Cytobacillus luteolus: one gene and its partner. The protein of the gene in region 1 interacts with the protein of each later gene in a pairwise test. Links are inferred from orthologs where the notes say so. Each region holds a gene or a part of one and is shown on either strand. Other genes may lie near its edges.

What was found.
Region 2: the proteins of J2Z26_RS15150 (region 1) and recA interact in binary tests that used the Bacillus subtilis proteins (3 or more experiments, as listed by UniProt). The link is inferred for Cytobacillus luteolus from one-to-one orthologs.

What each region holds. Positions count from the first base shown.
Region 1 is NZ_JAGGKM010000005.1:107,108-110,251, forward strand. What follows is about bases 80-2,884. They hold J2Z26_RS15150 (YveK family protein), read left to right. Parts: upstream 80-1,012; coding sequence 1,013-1,756; downstream 1,757-2,884. Other genes in these bases: J2Z26_RS22315 (hypothetical protein), read left to right, coding at 671-793; J2Z26_RS15155 (CpsD/CapB family tyrosine-protein kinase), read left to right, coding at 1,746-2,447; J2Z26_RS15160 (tyrosine-protein phosphatase), read left to right, coding at 2,582-2,884. In the rest of the region: J2Z26_RS15145 (hypothetical protein), read right to left, coding at 1-65; more of J2Z26_RS15160, read left to right, coding at 2,885-3,144. UniProt on the Bacillus subtilis protein: Required for YwqD kinase activity. May bring YwqD and its substrates into contact. Probably involved in the regulation of capsular polysaccharide biosynthesis.
Region 2 is NZ_JAGGKM010000002.1:261,598-264,851, reverse strand. What follows is about bases 340-3,254. They hold recA (recombinase RecA), read left to right. Parts: upstream 340-1,235; coding sequence 1,236-2,273; downstream 2,274-3,254. Other genes in these bases: rny (ribonuclease Y), read left to right, coding at 2,572-3,254; J2Z26_RS06140 (competence/damage-inducible protein A), read left to right, coding at 340-1,028. In the rest of the region: more of J2Z26_RS06140, read left to right, coding at 1-339. UniProt on the Bacillus subtilis protein: Multifunctional protein involved in homologous recombination, DNA repair and competence.

The DNA of each region.
Region 1 (3,144 bases):
GGTGTCACTAAACTAAGTAGTAAGAAAAAAGATAAAATTGATGGTAATAGTTTTTTTGCATTCATAATATCCTGCTCCTTTCATAATAGAATATAAGTGATAGCTTCTAATTTAGCTATAGGTATATTAATGGAAAAAAAGTTCTAATCACATATAATACAAAAACAAACAAAATACATGGTGAATTATCACAAAATAGCAAACGTTATTTGTAATATCAGCGTGGAATACCCTTTATGCTTATAGGTAATACTAGTTATTATCTATACGGTGAAGGGGGATTCAAATTGAAGGGTTAATCAAAGTATTTTCAAAGGATTACTATGGGGAACCGCGTTAAGTATTCCTCTTTTGATCTCATTTTTCGGTTGGGTAAAGGTTGTTCTTTTTTTGATCTCCGGTTTATAAATTCTCCTTTATTAGCAATGATATCCTAAAGTCTAACACTTCAAATGTACTCCAAGACCATATAGTATAAAACTATGTTACAAAAATATTTCTAAAGTCTTATAAATAACCCTCGAAATTGTCGATAAACTAAAAGGTATTGACAACAGTGTTCGAAAACGGAAAATTATTGAAAGGTAATGACGCAAAGCTGTATGGGCTTCAGATCTTTTTTTGTGCCTATGCTAGCCAGCTGCCGAAAACGAGGAGGAATAATAATGAATTGGCTAACACCGAGGAAATTAAAAGAAGAAAAGACAGAAATCGTGTCATTATGTACTGTACATTTCCGTTAATAGGATTTGCATTAGGAGCTATCATTACAATCGTAGCAACCGGTTTATAAAATTTAAAAGCTGTGTAGGGAAACATTAATTCTTCACACAGTTTATTAATTGTAAAAAAACATGTGTCGAAACTTGACATTGCTTGTCGAAGGAGCAAAAAGGAATAAGTTTTGTTAGGAAATGTGGATTTAAAGGATAAAGACAGATTATTATAAGCTTTGTATATTTTTGATTCTAATGTAATATTTTCAAATAAATTATAAATAGCGGAGGGTACTATGGAAGAAACAATTACCTTACGAGAATTATTTCAGACGATCAAAAAACATCTTTGGTCAATTACATTAATAACAGTCATTGCTACAGCGACAAGTGGGATTGTTAGTTACTTCTTTTTAACACCAATCTATCAATCTTCTACTCAGATTCTAGTAAATCAAACCAAATCAGACCAACAGGCATATAACTATAATGAAGTACAAACAAATTTACAGTTAGTTAATACGTATAATGTAATTATTAAAAGTCCGGCTATATTAGAACTTGTTGTAAGAGAACTTGATTTAGATCTAACAACTGAGGAGTTAAATAAACAAATTTCAGTAGCAGCAGAGAAAAACTCACAAGTAATTTCAATTTCAGTGCAAGATTCAAATCCTGCACAAGCAGCTGCAATTGCTAATACAACAGCAAGTGTTTTTAAAAGTGAAATTGTAAAAATCATGAGTGTCGATAATGTTAGTGTATTATCTGAAGCAGTTGTAAAAGAAACGCCGACACCAATTAAGCCACGTCCAGCACTAAACATGGCGATTGCCTTGGTCGTAGGACTTATGGCAGGGGTTGGGCTAGCTTTCTTACTAGAATTCCTTGATAACACAATTAAAACAGAGCAAGACATTGAAAAACTTCTAGAACTACCAGTATTAGGAGCAATTGCAGTTATTGATCATGAAAAAGAAGAACAAGCAAGCACTGCAAAAAGACAAAGCAGAGTAAGAGGTGAAAACGTTGGCGCGTAAAACATTAAGAGAAAAATTTCAACAAGCGAACCGTAGCTTAATTACAATGACGAACTCAAAATCACCTATTTCTGAACAATACCGTACGATTCGTACCAACATCCAGTTTTCGACAGTTGACCAAGAGATTCGCTCATTAATGGTAACTTCTGCTGGTCCTGGTGAAGGAAAATCAACAACAACAGCTAATATCGCTGTAGTATTTGCACAGCAAGGGAAAAAAGTACTGTTAATCGATGCGGATTTAAGAAAGCCAACGGCTCATTATACATTTAGAGTTGATAATAATGTTGGATTAACAAATGTTCTTTTAAAGCAAACAACACTACCAATGGCTGTTAGAGAAACGCACCAAGAAAATTTATATGTTTTGCCAAGTGGACCAATTCCTCCAAATCCAGCTGAATTACTTGGATCACGTTCAATGGAACAGTTAGGGAACCAAGTATTTGAAGAATTTGATATGGTCATTTTTGATACACCACCTGTTCTTGCTGTAACAGATGCCCAAATTCTTGCGAACAAAAGTGATGGAATTGTCTTAGTTGTGTCAAGTGGAACAACTGAGAATGAGGCAGCAATAAAAGCGAAAGAACTTCTTGTTAATGCCAAGGGTAAGATACTAGGTGTTGTACTAAATAATAAGAAGATGAAAGATAGCCAATATTACTATTATTATGGTGCAAAATAAATAAATTGTAAAAAAAAGGGTGAAGCGGGTGAAAAAAGTCATGATTCGACAAAGTACACCCATTTTTCCTTTATTATTCTATGATAATATGAGAAAAGTAACGAAATATGTTACTTGAGGGGGATTTTGACAGAATGATAGATATTCATAGCCATATCCTCTATGGAGTAGATGATGGTGCGAAAGACCTAAATGATAGCATTGAAATGGCGAAGGCTGCAGTGGATGAAGGAATTACAACAATCATTGCAACGCCCCATTTTAATGGGAAGTACGTAAATTATAAACAAGAGATCATAAATAAGGTTGCTAGACTAAACAAAGTTATACAAGAAAAACAAATCCCACTAACCATCCTACCAGGTCAAGAACCACGAATTTACGGTGATTTACTAGAAGACTACAATAACGGTCAAGTACTTACATTAAATGATGCAGGGAAATACATGCTTATTGAGTTACCATCCAACCATGTCCCTAGATATACAGAGAAGTTACTATTTGATTTGCAAATTAATGGAATCACACCGATCATTGTACATCCTGAACGAAATCAGGAAATCATTGAGAATCCTGATAAGTTATACCAGTTTGTGAAAAAGGGAGCATGTACTCAAGTGACAGCTGCTAGTTTAGCTGGCTACTTTGGGAAGAAGATAAAGAAGTTTTCACTGCAATTAATAGAAGCGAATCTTAC
Region 2 (3,254 bases), on another replicon or contig:
AGGATGATTTGACAAAGGAAACGATTGCTGAAGTGGTTAATAAATCTCTCGTGATGGACGAGGATGCTCTAAATAGCATAGAGGAATATTTCCGTAAAACAATGAGAACGATGACAGAAAATAATAAAAAACAAGCCTTAGTCCTTGAGGGTTCAACAATACTCAAAAATGATTTTGGTATGGCACCAGGAATGGCAACTGAAGCGGAAGGTTGTACGTATATGCTTTTACCTGGTCCCCCAAAAGAGATGAATCCAATGTTTATGACTTATGGCATTAAATACCTTTTAAAACAATTTGGTACTTTAGAAAAAATTGAATCAAGAGTTTTGCGGTTCTTCGGAATTGGTGAATCTCAACTTGAGACCGAAATAGAGGATCTTATTGACAAACAAAGTAACCCTACTATAGCTCCACTTGCTTCAGACGGTGAGGTTACTTTACGATTAACAGCAAAGCACCAATCAACAGAAATTGCCTATGAATTACTAGATGAAGTTGAAAAAGAAATTCTAACAAGGGTTGGGCAATATTTATATGGATACGATACTGATTCTTTATTTGGTCAGGTTTTAAAAAAGCTTAAAGCTTTGGAATATACAATAGCAAGTGCTGAAAGTTTAACGGGTGGATTATTCCAGGAGCAACTAACGAGTATCAGTGGAGCCTCTTCAGTTGTTCAGGGAGGAGTTGTTTGTTACTCGAATGAGATAAAAGAAAAGATTCTTCATGTAAAACCACAAACACTTATACAATCTGGTGCTGTAAGTGAAGAGTGTGCAAAAGAGCTGGCCGAAAATGTAAGGTCCATATTTAATACAGATATAGGAATAAGCTTTACTGGTGTAGCTGGGCCGAACGAATTAGATGGGCATCCAGTAGGTACAGTATATATAGGAATATCTTTGGAGAATGGGAAAACTACCGTTTATAAACACGTATTTGCAGGTTCTCGACAGGGAATTAGACAACGGTCTGTTAAATATGGTTGTTTCTATATACTTAATACACTTCAAACAGTTGATTAATATTTTCAACTGTTTTATCTTTTGTCTAATTTTAAATTTTTGAGTTGGAAATTTTATTGGAAAATGAATTTTGTGTAGGGGAAAATTGGATTTTACACCAATAAATATCATTAAAAATAAACGAATGAATGTTCGATTTTTTACTTGGCAAATAAGAAAAAACACGGTATAGTATAAATAGGGTTTTTAATAGAGGAGGAATATTAGGTGAGTGATCGTCAAGCTGCATTAGATATGGCACTAAAACAAATAGAGAAACAATTTGGTAAAGGTTCTATCATGAAATTAGGGGAACAAACAGATCGTAAAATCTCGACATCTCCAAGTGGTTCACTGGCACTGGACGTTGCATTAGGTGTAGGTGGATATCCTCGAGGCAGAATAGTTGAAATATATGGACCTGAAAGTTCGGGTAAAACAACTGTGGCTCTTCACGCAATTGCTGAAGTTCAACAAAATGGTGGACAAGCTGCATTTATTGATGCTGAGCATGCTCTTGATCCTGATTATGCTCAAAAGCTAGGGGTAAACATTGATGAATTGTTATTATCACAACCTGATACTGGTGAACAAGCATTAGAAATTGCTGAAGCACTAGTACGAAGTGGTGCAATTGATATTCTTGTTATTGACTCAGTAGCTGCATTAGTACCAAAAGCAGAAATTGAAGGGGAAATGGGAGACTCACACGTAGGGTTACAAGCACGTTTAATGTCTCAAGCTCTTAGAAAACTTTCTGGTGCTATTAATAAATCGAAAACAATTGCTATCTTCATTAACCAGATTCGTGAGAAGGTCGGTGTAATGTTTGGTAATCCGGAAACTACACCTGGTGGTAGAGCATTAAAATTCTATTCTTCTGTTCGATTAGAAGTTCGTCGTGCTGAGCAGTTAAAGCAAGGAAACGATCTTGTTGGTAATAAAACGAAAATTAAAGTTGTTAAAAATAAAGTAGCGCCACCATTTAGAACGGCTGAAGTCGACATCATGTACGGTGAAGGTATTTCTAGAGAAGGTGAAATCATTGATATTGGTTCTGAGCTTGATATTGTTCAAAAGAGTGGTTCTTGGTACTCTTACAATGAAGAGCGTCTAGGTCAAGGACGTGAGAATGCAAAGGTATTCTTAAAAGAAAACCTTGCTTTACGCAAAGAAATACAAGAAAAAATCCGTGCTCATTATGGATTAGACAAAGATATAACAATTCCTGATGCATCTCAAGAGGAATTAGATTTCTTAGAATAGATTAATATAGTTTCGGAGAAAGGGGCATTCTGTGCCTCTTTTTTGTATAAGAAATCAAATGAATATGAAAAAATAGTCGGAATTTCCATATTCATGTAAAGAATTAAGTGGACAGGTCTTGACAATAAAATTTCTCACATTTAAAATTAGTATGTATATCTTTTTAAATTAAGACTTTGTTAGAATTGAAACTGTTTTATGATGCCTTTTTTGCTGTATATTGAAACTATTGTAACAATGTACATGCCGACATTTTGATCTAGCAAGAAAAAAGTTCATAGCAAGAGGAGGTGAAACGATGGATCCATTACAAATAATCATCTCCGCTTTGCTTGGCCTAATCGTCGGTGCAGTTGTTGGCTTTTTTGTTCGTAAATCCATAGCAGAAACGAAAATTGCTGGTGCTAGAAGTGTAGCAGAGCAAATCGTAGAAGATGGAAAACGTGAAGCAGATTCCTCGAAAAAGGAAGCGCTATTAGAAGCGAAGGATGAAATTCACAAACTTCGTACTGAAGCAGAACGAGATATTCGTGATCGAAGAAGCGAACTGCAAAAACAAGAAAATCGTTTAATGCAAAAAGAAGAGAATCTTGATCGTAAGAATGAATCCTTGGATAAACGTGATTTAATGTTAGAAAAGAAAGAGGATTCTCTAAACGGAAGACAACAGCATATTGAAGAGATGGAAAGCAAAGTTGAAGAGATGGTTCGTAAACAGCAAACAGAACTAGAACGCATTTCTGGCTTAACACGTGATGAAGCTAAACAAATCATCCTTGAACGTGTCGAAAATGAACTGTCTCATGATGTAGCCTATATGGTGAAGGACTCTGAAAATCGTGCGAAGGAAGAAGCAGATAAACGAGCTAAAGAAATCCTATCACTAGCCATTCAACGATGTGCGGCTGATCATGTAGCAGAGACCACCGTTTCAGTTGTTAACCTACCTAATGATGAGATGAAAGGTCGAATTATTGGTAG